DNA from 3 places in the Cobetia amphilecti genome. Region 1 is predicted to be linked to each of the others. Evidence: predicted binding sites of a transcription regulator. Region 1 holds the regulator's gene; each other region holds the start of a gene.
The links. Region 1 encodes PhoB, which activates phosphate uptake and scavenging genes when phosphate is short. Its sites were predicted from a motif close to TGTCATANNNNTGTCANA; they were not measured.
Positions count from the first base shown of each region.

Region 2: the regulator PhoB is predicted to act here: its motif matches at 1,878-1,895, upstream of R1T44_RS08535 (putative 2-aminoethylphosphonate ABC transporter substrate-binding protein).
Region 3: the regulator PhoB is predicted to act here: its motif matches at 2,298-2,315, upstream of R1T44_RS03525 (CYTH domain-containing protein).

Region 1 is NZ_CP136695.1:273,240-277,753, reverse strand. It holds gene phoU (phosphate signaling complex protein PhoU) at 1-64, shown strand, start outside; gene cysZ (sulfate transporter CysZ) at 261-989, shown strand; gene phoR (phosphate regulon sensor histidine kinase PhoR) at 1,176-2,498, opposite strand; gene phoB (phosphate regulon transcriptional regulator PhoB) at 2,506-3,195, opposite strand; gene ubiA (4-hydroxybenzoate octaprenyltransferase) at 3,419-4,309, opposite strand; gene R1T44_RS01220 (chorismate--pyruvate lyase family protein) at 4,377-4,514, opposite strand, start outside.
Region 2 is NZ_CP136695.1:1,983,985-1,988,498, forward strand. It holds gene R1T44_RS08525 (putative quinol monooxygenase) at 138-770, shown strand; gene R1T44_RS08530 (UTRA domain-containing protein) at 1,106-1,819, shown strand; gene R1T44_RS08535 (putative 2-aminoethylphosphonate ABC transporter substrate-binding protein) at 1,965-2,996, shown strand; gene R1T44_RS08540 (putative 2-aminoethylphosphonate ABC transporter ATP-binding protein) at 3,059-4,282, shown strand; gene R1T44_RS08545 (putative 2-aminoethylphosphonate ABC transporter permease subunit) at 4,279-4,514, shown strand, end outside.
Region 3 is NZ_CP136695.1:787,048-791,561, reverse strand. It holds gene R1T44_RS03535 (inorganic phosphate transporter) at 42-1,325, opposite strand; gene R1T44_RS03530 (TIGR00153 family protein) at 1,366-2,046, opposite strand; gene R1T44_RS03525 (CYTH domain-containing protein) at 2,522-3,532, shown strand; gene R1T44_RS03520 (ion transporter) at 3,682-4,514, shown strand, end outside.

The DNA of each region.
Region 1 (4,514 bases):
GGGCGTGGACGTGCGTCACACCGATACCCATGACCTGAAGCCGCAGGACCTGGACAAGAAGTGAGCTGACGCGCTTCCCTGCCCCTGTGTCGCCTCTTTCGCCCCGCTCCTGCTTACCGGCAGGTCGCGGGGCGATTGCGTCGTGGGAGCGCGAGCGATGTCAGGCGGCCGACAGCTGCGCCGCGCAGGCGGGAGTGCTAGGGTGTGGCTCCGGTCAGCCCGCTGGCTGACCGGTTCTTTTGAGATGACGAGGACGTCGCATGATTGATGCCGTATCGGCGCTGGTCCGCGGGACCCGCATGGTCTATACCCCCGGGCTGCGCCGCTTCGTATTCGTACCGCTGGCGATCAACCTGGTGCTCTACAGCATCACGCTGTGGGTATTGTTCAACCAGTTCGGTGGCTGGATCGATTACTGGATGCTCAAGGTACCGGCGTGGCTGGAGTGGCTCAGCTGGTTGATCTGGCCGGTGCTGGTAGTGAGTCTGTTGCTGGTGGTGTTCTTCACCTTCAGCCTGGTGACCAACCTGATCGCCGCGCCCTTCTACGGCATTCTGGCCGAGAAGGTCGAGCATCGTCTGGATGGCACCCTGATCGATGATGACCGCGGCCTGATGAAGATCGGCGTCGACTCGCTGGGGCGTGAAATGGCCAAGCTGGGCTACTTCATCCCGCGCATGATCGCGCTGTTCATCATCGGCTTCATCCCGGGCCTGAACCTGCTCTCGCCGCTGTTGTGGGGGCTGTTCTCGGCCTGGAGCATGTCGATCCAGTACCTCGACTACCCGATGGACAACCATCAGGTCAGCTTCGGTGACATGAAGCAGCGCCTCAAGGCGCGCTGGTGGCCCTCACTGACCTTCGGCGCCGCGGTGTTCGTCATGACGCTGGTGCCGCTGGCCAATCTGCTGTTCATCCCGGGCGCCGTCGCCGGGGCGGTACTGATGTGGCAGAGCCACTACCGTCAGTTGCCGGCGCCGCGTCGTTGAGACAGCCTGTCGCAGAGCTGGCTTGTCGCTGAACTGGCTCGTCGCTAAGTTGGCTCGTCGCTGAAATAGCCGCAGCGTCGTCTGATTGACCAAACGAAACGCCCCGCAGTCGCCTCCTTTCGAGGTGGCTGCGGGGCGTTCTGCGTTGGGCTGGCGTCCGGGTCAGATCATCACGGAATCAGCACATCACTGGGCTAGCGCACTGCTGGCCTGGGGAGCGCTCGCCTGACAGGCTCGCTCGTCGGGGAAGTGACAGCGGAAGCGCGCACCCTCGCCGGGGTGGCTGTCGATCTCCAGATGGCCCTGATGGCGAATCAGCACATGCTTGACGATGGCAAGCCCGAGGCCGGTGCCTCCCGTGGCGGTGCTGCGGCCCTTGTCGATGCGGTAGAAGCGCTCGGTCAGGCGCGGCAGGTGGACCGGGTCGATGCCGTCCCCGTCATCTTCCACCTCGACCAGCAGGCCCTGGTCATCCGCCTTCCAGCGCAGGGTGATATGACAGTCTTCGGGGGTGTAGCGCACCGCATTGAAGACCAGATTCGAGATCGCGCTGCGCAGTTCCTGCTCCTCACCGCGCAGAGACAGGCTGGCATCGGCCTCGATGGAGAAGGTGTGGCGCCCCTGGGACAGGCCTTCGGCGTCGTCGCGGATATGGCCGAGCAGGGCGCTCATGTCGATGCAGCGACCATTGTCGGACAGCTCGTCGGTTTCCAGGCGTGACAGGGTCAGCAGGTCCTCGACCAGGTGCTGCATGCGGTCGGTCTGGCTCTGCATCTGGCCCAGTCCACGCTGCCAGCGCGGTGGCAGGTCATCGGCGTAATCGGAGTAGGTCTCGAGATAGCCTGCCAGCACCGTCAGCGGCGTGCGCAGCTCATGGGAGACATTGGCCACGAAGTCGCGGCGCATCTCTTCAAGACGATAGAGGCGGGTGACGTCACGCAGCATGACCAGACGCTCGTTGTCACCGAACAGGGTGATGGAGATCTGCAGCGTCAGGTTGTCAGACAGCGGCGACTGGAGCGTCAGCGGCTCGCGGTAGGCCAGCCGATTGAAGTAGTCGATGAAGACGGGGTCACGCAGATAGTTGGTGATGTGCTGGCCGCGGTCGTGGCTGGCCTTGAGACCGACCAGCTGCTCGGCAGCGCTGTTCCACCATTCCATGTCACCGTGGTTGTCCAGCATCACCAGGCCGTCGCGCATGGCCTCGGAGGATTCCTGGATACGGTTGAGGATGCTGCGCAGTCGCTCCTGAGCCTGACGCTGGCCCTTCTGGTAGCGGTAGAGACGATCGAGCAGGTCTCCCCAGACGCCATCGCCGGGCGGCGGCTCTTCATGGGGATTGGTGATCAGCCAGGTGTAGAGGCTCTTCAAGTGCTTGAGATGGACGAACAGATACAGCGAAAGACCCAGCGCCAGGCCCCAGCCCAGATGACCCAGCAGGCCACCGATCAGGCCGAAGCCACCGGCAAGGTAGCCGAGGCGCCATAGCTCGTTGGTCCAATAGCGCATGAATCCCTCAGGCCTGAGCGCTGAAGCGGTAACCGGTGCCGCGGACGGTCTGGATCAGATGCTGATGGCCTGTGCCCAGCGCCTTGCGCAGGCGACGGATGTGCACGTCCACGGTGCGCTCCTCGACATAGACGTTGCCGCCCCATACCTGATCGAGCAGCTGGCTGCGAGTGTAGGCACGCTCCTGATGCGTCATGAAGAACTGCAGCAGGCGATATTCGGTCGGGCCGACATCCAGCGAGTTGCCGTGGGCGGTGACGCGGTGGCTGGCCGGGTCGAGCATCAGGCCTTCGACTTCCACCGCCTCCTCGACTCCCTTGGGAGTGGTGCGACGCAGCACGGCCTTGAGACGGGCGACCAGCTCGCGCGGCGAGAAGGGCTTGGTGATGTAGTCGTCGGCACCGGCTTCCAGACCTTGAATCTTGTTGTCTTCCTCGCCCTTGGCGGTCAACAGGATGATCGGCAGCTCCGAGGTGGTCTCGTCACGCTTGAGGCGCCGCGCGAGCTCCAGGCCACTGGTGCCCGGCATCATCCAGTCCAGCAACAGCAGATCGGGCTTTTCATCGACGACGATGGCGTGGGCGTCCTGGGCATTGTCTGCCTCCAGCACGCGGTAATCCGCCATTTCGAGGGCAACGGCGATCATCTCGCGAATCGAGGATTCATCGTCGACAATCAGTACGGTCTTGGAGCTCATCGCTAGATCCCATGCAGCAGTCGGCGCACGCGCCAGAATGACAAGTCGATGACGATTACAACCCGCTTATATGACAACGAGATGACAACTGCCAGCATGGCAGCTTGCACGCAAGCCTGCCAGCCGCCTTGGAGGCGCGGCAGGCAGGCATGAACCGTGGGCTGGGGAGCAACAGAGGGCAGGGGTCGCTTTAGATTAAATAATACTAATGTTTATGCAGGAGTCAGCTCATCGGCCAGGTCGCCAGGGCGATACCGGCGAAGATCAGCAGACCCGTCCAATGATTGTTGAGGAATGCCTGGAAGCAGGGCGCACGCTCACGCTCACGGATCAGACGTTGCTGCCAGACGAAGGTGACGGCGGCAGCAGCCAGCCCCAGCCAGTAGAAGATGCCCAGCGCCAGCTGCAGGCCGATGCCGATCAACACCGCCAGCATGCCCAGCTGCAACAGGCCGATCATCAGCTTGTCGGCACGCCCGAACAGCACGGCGGTGGACTTGATGCCCACCTTGAGGTCGTCGTTGCGATCGACCATCGCGTAGGCGGTGTCGTAGGCCACCGTCCACATCAGGTTGGCCGCGAACAGCCACCAGCCGTAGGTCGGTACCTCCTCCAGCGTCGCGGCGAAGGCCATCGGAATCGCCCAGCCGAAGGCGGCGCCCAGCACCACCTGGGGCAGATGATGGAAGCGCTTCATGAACGGATAGCTGGCCGCCAGCAGCACGGCGACGATCGACAGCAGCACCGTGGTCAGGTTGGTGAAGCACACCAGCACGAAGGCGGCCGCGACCAGCCCCCCGAACAGCGTCAGCGCCTCGCGCTCCGAAATGCGGCCCGAGGTCAGCGGCCGGTCACGCGTGCGCTCGACATGCTTGTCCCAATGGCGGTCGGCGTAGTCGTTGATGACGCAGCCGGCGGCGCGCATCAGATAGACCCCGGCGATGAAGATCAGCAGGGTCGTGCGCTCGGGAATGCCATCTGCCGCCAGCCACAGTGCCCACAGGGTCGGCCACATCAGCAGCCAGGTGCCGATGGGGCGGTCCAGCCGTGTCAGGGCGAGGTAGTCGGCCAGTCTGGAAGGACGCGAAGCGGCGGAAGTGGATGACGCGGTCATCGGGGCTCCTGGGCGGGTGGTAGTGGGCAAGGGAAGAGAGGGATACGAGGCCAGTCGGGCGCAAGGCTCAGGCCAGCTGCAGCGCGTGCTGGAAGGCCGGTGTGAAGCCCTCCTGCACCAGCACCTTGAAGCGACCATGCGAGAACATCGAGCGGCGCATCCACAGGCTGGTGGTGCGGGCCAGCGGCCTGGGGCTCGAAAGCAC
Region 2 (4,514 bases), 1.7 Mb from region 1:
TTTCTCTGCGCCGCGGGTTTTTCAGCCAGGCAGCGAGAGATAGTGTCAGTCACTTCCCGAGACAGACCTGCTGCCACGTGACGTAACAGCTCTTGCCGTTGGGCCTATGACAACCACTGACTATAAGGGGCATCTCCATGCTCACCTTGATCGTGAAATTTGACGTCAAGCCCGAACAACTCGCTACCTTCAAGCAGGCCTTGGCTGACAACAAGCTGGGCTCAGCGGCTGAACCGGAGATGCTGGAAATGCGTTTCTTCGCGGCCAAGGATTCTCCCACCACCATCTTCGCCTACGAGCGCTGGGCAAGCGCCGAAGCTCATCAGGCACATGTGAATCAGCCATACGCGCAAGCCCTGCTGAAACTGGCTGACACGGCGTTGGCATCGCCATTCGAGGTGATGCCCTTGAACGATACTGACCCGGCGCCATTGCATGAGGCGAACCCCAGGCACGTGCAGCCGGAAGATGAGGTATTCAGTATCTTCTTCATCTTCAAGATCAAGGAAGAATATCGCGCTCGATTGCTGCAGCAATTCACCACGCATGTGGCGAAGACGCGCAGTGAGGAGCCGGGCAATCTCGTGTTTGATCTGTATACCATCGACGGGCAGGACGACACGCTGGTGATATACGAGCATTGGCGCACGGAGTCAGACCTGTGGGACATTCACTTCCAGCAGCCCTATGCCATCGAGACAGGCAAGCTCTTGGAGCAGGCCATGGTCGGGGACATGCAGCAGTACCTGAATATCGTCAGCGAGTTCTGAGTTCTCCCGCCGGTCATTCGTTTCCTGTTTACCCATGCGATGCGCAGTCTTTAGAGGCTGCGCATTGTGCGTTCACCCCCTCCTTGAACATCAGCGTGTCATCCCACCGCCATCCACGCCTGTGAGCTCAACCAGGCGGCTGTCATGAAACCCTGCAGCGCCAGCGGCACGTAAGCTGGCAGGCCAGTGCGAGTCACGCGAATGTGATAGTTTCTGGAGCGTCCAGCCGTTTGGCGGCGCAGAGTCCCGGGCATTTTCTTCGCCGGCGGGGCAAGCGGCGCCGTGTTATTACCCGGTAGTGGCAACCCCTTCATCTTTGGTCAGGACCCCTCGTCATGAGTGATGCGTATTACCTCCACCTTACCGATCGCCTGCGCGAACAGCTGAAGGACCCTGATGCCTTTGAAGATGGGCGATTGCCCTCGGAACGCGTGCTGGCCGAGCGCTTCGATACCACGCGCGTGACGTTGCGTCAGGCGTTGGGGCAGCTGGAGGGAGAAGGGCGCATTCATCGCAGCAATCGGCGTGGGTGGTTCGTGTCGCCGCCGCGGCTGGATTACGACCCCACGCGTGACTCCGGCTTCAATGACTATGTGACGGCGCAGGGGCGGCGGCCACGGACGGAAGTGCTGCTGACCGATGTTCAGGCCTACCCACCGGCTGCGCAAGCGCTGGGCCTGGCGGCCCAGACACCGCTCTATCATATTCGCCGCCGGCGTTTCGTGGATGAGCGCGCCGTGCTCAGCGAGTCGATGTGGGTGGTGCCGGAGCGTGCCCCGGGACTGCTCGAGGAGGGGCAGTTCGGGGTGTCACTGTGGGCGGAGCTGCGCGGGCGCTATGGCCTGACGCTGGCCCACCGTGAGCTGCGCTTCTACTCCGAGTCGCTGGGGGAGCAGGCCGCCCGGGAGCTGGGGGTCGCCATGGGTAGTCCCGGTCTGACCGTACGTCGCGCTACCTTCGATGAGCAGCATCGTCCCATCGGCTATGACGAAGAGCGCTGGCTGCACAATGCGCTGTGCATCACCGTCACGCTCAAGAACAAGCCCTGAACCCGCGCTACAGGGACACTATATGAGGTAACACTGTTTCACTGGGCCTTCAACTGACTGTCACGGGGGTGTCATTCGGCCCGCCCATACTCTTGGTATATACCAGATGGCGAGAGCCATTCATTCCAAGCGTTGGAGAGTCCCGATGTCCTTCTTGACCCGTTCCTTGCTGGCCAGTGCCGTTGGTCTAGTCGTTTCCCTCAATGCCCAGGCGGCCACCGAGCTCACCGTCTATACCGCGGTGGAGTCCGATGATCTGCAGAAATATGCCGAGCGCTTCCAGCAGGCGCATCCGGATATCGACATCAAATGGGTACGCGACTCCACGGGCGTGATCACCGCACGATTGCTGGCCGAGAAGGACAACCCGCAGGCGGATGTGGTGTGGGGCCTGGCCGCGACCAGCCTGCTGGTGCTCGAGAAGGAAGGCATGCTGTCGCGTTATGCCCCCAAGGGAGTCGAGGCGCTGGATAGCAAGTTCGTCGACCCCGCCTACCGTGATGGCCAGGACCCGTCCTGGGTCGGGATGGACGCCTGGGTCGCCTCGCTCTGCTACAACACCGTCGAAGGTGAGCGACTGGGAGTGCCGAAGCCGACGTCCTGGGAAGACCTCACGCGTCCTGAGTTCAAGGGCCACGTGATCATGCCCAACCCGAGTTCTTCCGGTACCGGTTATCTGGATGTCGCCAGCTGGTTGCAGCTGTGGGGTGACGAGGGCGGCTGGGAGTACATGGACCGCCTGCACGACAACATTGCCCGCTACACCCACTCAGGCTCCGCACCTTGCAATCTGGCCGGTTCCGGCGAGGCCGTGGTCGGTGTGTCCTTCGCCTTCCGAGGCGCGCGCCTCAAGGCACAGGGCGCACCGGTGGACCTGGTCTTCCCCGAGGAAGGGCTGGGCTGGGACATGGAAGCCGCGGCGATCATGAAGGGCACCGACAAGCGTGAGGCGGCGCAGACACTGATGGATTGGGCAGTGTCCAAGCCGGCCAATGAACTCTACAACGAAGGCTATGCGGTCGTGGCCTATCCGGGGGTGGCCAAGCCGATCGAGCATTATCCGGCCAACATCACCGAGATGATGATCGAGGCTGACTTTGCCAAGGCGGCCAACCAGCGGGATGAAGTGCTCGCCGAATGGCAGCGCCGTTACGACGGCAAGTCCGACAGTCAGTAAGTCACGCCCAGCCACCTTCGTCATTGCCCCGGCGCCTTGCGCCGGGGTCGGGAGTTTCTCGCATGTCTCTTGTGACCGCACCTCCGCGTCATCACGCCTCGCGCCAAGCGCCGCCAGCGACTGCCGGCGCCTCGCCTCGCGCGGTCTCCGGCCCTGCAGCCCAGGCGCCTGCGCGTGACGCAGCGCCTCAGGCACTCACCACGCGTTCTGCGTCGTCAGACAGCATTCACCTCAAGATCAGCGGCCTCACCAAGCGCTATGGCCAGTTCACGGCCCTGAGCGAGATCGACCTTGCGATCCGCGAAGGCGAGTTCGTGTGCTTCCTCGGCCCCTCCGGCTGTGGCAAGACCACCTTGCTGCGCGCCATCGCCGGGCTTGCGCCGCAGAGCGAAGGCACCATCCACCAGCGCGGCCAGGACATCTCACGGCTGCCGCCGCAGGCGCGCGACTTCGGCATCGTCTTCCAGTCCTATGCGCTGTTCCCCAATCTCACCGTGTTCGACAACGTGGCCTATGGGCTGCGCAATCGGCGCGATGCGCGTGACGCGATGCGCCGGCGCGTGACAGAGCTGCTCACCCTGGTGGACCTGGCCGGCAGTGAAGGCAAGTATCCGGCGGCCCTGTCCGGGGGCCAGCAGCAACGCGTGGCACTGGCGCGGGCGCTTGCGACCGAGCCGGGGCTGCTGTTGCTCGATGAGCCGCTTTCAGCGCTGGATGCGCGCGTACGTCTGCATCTGCGCAGTCAGATCAAGGCGCTGCAGGCACGGTTGGGCGTCACCACCATCATGGTGACCCACGACCAGGAAGAGGCCCTGGCCATGGCGGACCGCATCGTGGTGATGAACCATGGTGTGATCGAGCAGATCGGCACCCCCGCCGAGATCTATCGTCAGCCGGCGAACGCCTTCGTGGCCGAATTCATCGGCAGCATGAACTTCCTGGAATGCTGTCCCGAGAACGCCAGTACCCTGCGTCTGGGTCAGCAGCGTCTGGAATGCGCGGCGCATGATCTTGAGGGTCTGGATCAGGCGCGTCTGGCCATTCGCCCGGAAGCCGTCTCGCTGTGCGCAGTGGGTGAGGGGCTGTCGGCGCAGGTGGATCACGTCGAGTTTCTCGGCGCCTTCCTGCGTATCACATTAACGCTTGAGGGCTGTGGGCAGACACTGTCGGCGGATGTGGCGCTCAAGGACAGTGAGTCTCTGGGCGTGCGGGTAGGCGCCCGGGTGGGTGTGCGTCTGCCGTCAGAGGCGATCCGCCTGTATCCATTGGTGGAGGCGCAGGCATGATGGCGCGCGCATTGCCCTTGTCGGGTCGGCTGTCAGGCGAGTCCGGCTTGCGTCTGTTGATGTTGCTGCTGGCCCTGGCGCTGCTGGTCATCGGGCTGCTGTTGCCGCTGGCCACCATGCTGTTCAAGAGCGTGCAGGACCGCAGCGGCGACTTCGTTGGCCTGGCCAACTTCGCGCGCTATGTGCAGACGCCGGCGCTGGTCGGCTCGATCATCAATTCCGTCAGCATCGC
Region 3 (4,514 bases), 510 kb from region 1:
CTTTCTCGTTTTTCCAATTCAGCTCTGGATCATGCGTCGGCTTAGCCGAACATGCCCTTGAACATGAAGAAGAACAGGATCGACAGGATCGCGCCGGCCGGCAGAGTGATCAGCCAGGACATCACGATGGTGCCGATCACGCGCAGGTTGAGCGCTGCCATGCCGCGTGCCAGGCCCACCCCCAGCACCGCACCGACGAGGGTGTGGGTGGTGGAGATCGGCAGGCCGGTGCCGGAGGCCAGCACGACGGTCGAGGCGGCGGCCAGCGTGGCCGCGAAGCCGCGTGACGGCGTCAGCTCGGTAATGCCGGTGCCGACAGTGGCAATGACGCGACGACCATAGGTGACCAGGCCGACGACGATACCGCCGCCACCCAGCACGAGGACCCACCACGGCATGCTCGCCTTGGCGCCGATCTGACCGGCAGAGTCGACGACGCTGATGATGGCCGCCAGCGGACCGACCGCATTAGCCACGTCGTTGGAGCCGTGGGCGAAGGCCATCGCACAGGCGGTGAACATCATCAGCAGGCCGAATACCTTCTCGACGCCGCTGAAGTCGAAGTCGTCACCGGTGGCGCGATTCTTCTCCTTGAGGCGTGAACGCGCGACCTTGCGCTCCATCAGCACGCCGATACCCATCACGATGGCGCCGATGACGACGGCCAGCAGCAGGCTGGATTCGAAGCTCAGGTGCAGGCCGACATGCTTGAGGCCCTTGACCATGGTCACCATCGAGATGATGAAGCCGACCAGGAACATGTACATCGGCACGTAGCGCTTGGCGGCCGCGAACGGGTCTTCGTTGTCGAAGATCAGCGTCTGCACGGACTTGAACAGCACGAAGGCGATGGAGCCCGCCAGCAGCGGCGAGACCAGCCAGGAGGCCGCGATCTGACCGACCTTGGTCCATTCGACGGCATCCACGCCCAGACCCGCAGCGGAGAAGCCGACAATGGCGCCGACGATGGAGTGGGTGGTCGAGACCGGCCAGCCCTTCATGGAAGCGATCAGCAGCCAGATACCGGCGGCCAGCAGCGAGGCCAGCATGCCGTAGACCAGGAACTGTGGATTCTCGATCAGCAGTGACGGGTCGATGATGCCCTTGCGGATGGTGTCAGTCACCTCACCACCGGCAAGCCAGGCACCGAGGAATTCGAAGATCACGGCGATGATGATCGCCTGCTTGATGGTGATCGCCTTGGAACCTACCGAGGTTCCCATGGCATTGGCGACGTCATTCGCACCCACACCCCATGCCATGAAGAAACCGAACAGACAGGCAAGAATGACGAGCACATCGCCGTATTGAGCAATGATGGACATAGAAGACTCTTGGACAGATGGCAGGACGTCCTGATGGCGCTCAGCGCGCCATCAGGATCTGCAGTCGGGTACCGACCTTTTCCGCTTGGTCAGCCACATCGCCGACCCAATCGATGATCTTGTAGAGGAAGATCACATCGACGGGCGGGAGGCTAGCTTCCAGCGAGAACAGGGTCTGGCGGATGGCGATCTGCTGTTCGTCGGACTGCTTCTCGAGCTCATGCAGCTCGTTGATCAGCTTGTCGACCAGCTCGCTCATGTTGCGCCCGAAACCGGACTCGACGAGGTCTTCCAGTTCACCCAACGCACGACGCGCCTGGCAGACCGATTCGACCGCAGTCTTGAGATACTCACGCATGGCGGGCACCAGTGCGGTGGGTATCTGCATATGACGACCCAGCATGATCCCGGCGATGTCCTTGGTGACATTCGCGATGGAATCCTGGACATGGATCAGCTCGAGAAGGTCGGAGCGCGAGACCGGCAGGAACAGCGAGTTGGGCAGGTTGAGACGCAGCTGCGTCTTCAACTCGTCCGCTTCACGCTCCAGCCCGCTGATGGTCTTGCGAATGCTGGCTGCCTGCTCCCAATCACCCTGCTCGCAGGCGTCGAAGAAGGTCAGCAAGTGCTGGGCGCACTCGTCGGTCTTGATGATGTGGGTGTGCAGCGCCTTGAAAGGCGAGCGCCCGAACATCGAAGAGAAAGGGTTGGTCGTTACCATAGTGGCCGTCGGCGTTAAGGATTGACGCGCGGAGTGTAGCAAAGCCTTTGTGACGATCACATAACTTTCATCGTAACGTCATGATACCGCCATGCTGTTGTCATTTACGCAACAACAGCGGCAGTTCGGGGGAACACGAAGGATTCCAGAAGAGAGATTGTCATGTAGCGGCAGGACCCGTGGTCGCTGGCTTTATCCACTGTTCTTAATATAACCAAGGACGTGACGACAGGCAATTGCTGTCACTTCAATGTCATCATGCTGTCATATAAGTGTGATTCTGCCGACAGGCCGATATCCCGCATGCCCTTCCGCCCTCCCCGTGCTTGCCTTGCCGCGGGCCAGGCGCGAGCATGAGACACACGAGCCTTCGTCACCATGCACCACGCTTGCCGAAGGCTCTGCGGTCCTGGCGCCGCTGTCATCCTCATCCGTCAGCATCTGTCTTCTTTCATCCGTACAGGGAGTGCCCATCATGGCGCAGGAAATCGAACTCAAACTGGCACTGTCTCAACCCGTCATTGATCGCGATGCCATCCTGGAGACACTGGCGAGCATTGCAGAACTGGCAACGGTCGTCCCCAGGCGGCGCTGGCTGGCCAACACCTACTTCGACACCCCCGAGCATGCGCTGGAGCGCGCGCGCATGGCGCTGCGTCTGCGCCAGAGCGGTGAGGATGCCGACAGCACGGGCGCCCTGCGCCAGACGCTCAAGACCAGCGGCGAGAGCCATGGCGGACTGCATTCTCGCGGCGAATGGGAGTGGGAGCTGCCCGAGGGCCAGACCGGCCTCGACCTCGACGGCCTGCGTGGCCTGCCGCCCTTGCAGGCGCTGGAAGACGGCGCCCGCGAGCAGCTGCTGAGTGCGCTCGCGCCCAGCTTCAGCACCGATTTCGAGCGTCATGCCTGGCAGATCGACGTCAAGGCGACACGCAGCGACAAGAATGTGAGCGGTGAACAGGTCACCGTCGGCGTTGAGATGGCGCTGGACCTGGGCGCGGTGAAGGCCAGTGGTCGCGAAGTGGCCATCCAGGAGATCGAGCTCGAGCTGACCGGCGGCGAAGCACTCGCCCCCGAGGTGAGAGAAGGCGTGCTCTGGCAGCTGGCGGATTCACTGGCCAGCCGCCTGGCACTGCGCCCGGCGGATGCCAGCAAGGCCAAGCGCGGCGCGGCGCTGCGGGATGGCGAATGGCATGAGAAGACGCTGGATACCGCTGACCCCGGCGCGCTGCTGTCCGCCGCCATCGATGCGCTCGATGCGCACGCCGACCGCCAGGCGAAAGACGACCTCAAGTGGCACGCGCATGCGCTGGCCGCCCTGTCGGCCCTCGCATCACGGCTGGCCGCCAGCCAGCATCCCGGCCATATCCACGCGGTGGCGCTGGTCGAGGCGCTGGAAAGCAGCGACGGCGACGCCTCACAGGACTGGGCGACTCGCGACTTCGGCCAGCACAGCCTGTCACTGCTCGCGACGCTGCGCGGCTGAACCTCAAAACGACACTGACTGCCCAGCCGCCAGGCGCTAGACCACTGGCTGATGGACAACGGCCGGGCAGTCACTGAAGGTCATACTGAGACATCCCCGATACGCCCTGACATTCATCCGGCGTCGTCACGCCCGTCAAGGAAGCCTGCATGCCTGAACGCCAGGGCCCTGCCAATGAATATGGCAGCACGCCGCAAAGCCCCCCAGCGACACCCTCGCACCCCAGCGACTACGAGCCCGCGACAGGCCGCCTGCGCGCGCGGCTGTTCCACTGGATCTTCGAATCCGATACCAAGGCGGCCAAGGCCTTCGATATCGGCCTGATCCTGATGATCTTCGCCAGTGTCGCCGTGGTGATGCTCGACAGCGTGCCCTCGCTGAATGCGCAATACGGCGAGCTGTTCCGCATCATGGAATGGGGCTTCACGATCATCTTCACGCTGGAATACGCCGTCCGCCTCTACTGCCTGAAGCATCCCGGCACCTGGGCCAAGGGCTTCTACGGCGTGCTCGACCTGCTGTCGATTGCCCCAACCTGGCTGTCGCTGCTGATACCGGGCGCCCAGGCCCTGCTGGTGGTGCGCGTACTGCGTGTGCTGCGTCTGTTCCGCGTGCTGCGCCTGATGGCCTTCGTCGGCGAGGGCCGCATGCTGGTCGAGGCCATGACGCGCAGCCGGCGCAAGATCCTGCTGTTCTTCATCACCGTGCTCAGCATCGTCACGGTGTTCGGCGCCCTGATCTATCTGATCGAGCCGCCCGAGGCCGGCTTCACCTCCATCCCCAAGGCGCTCTACTGGGGCGTGGTGACGCTGACGACGGTGGGCTATGGCGACATCGCGCCCATCACGCCACTGGGGCAGTTCATCTCGGCGCTGATGATGATTCTCGGCTACTCGATTCTCGCCGTGCCCACCGGGGTATTCTCGGCCGAGGTTCTCAACGGCCTGCGCATGCAGCAGACCAGCGACGAAGCCTGCCCGGG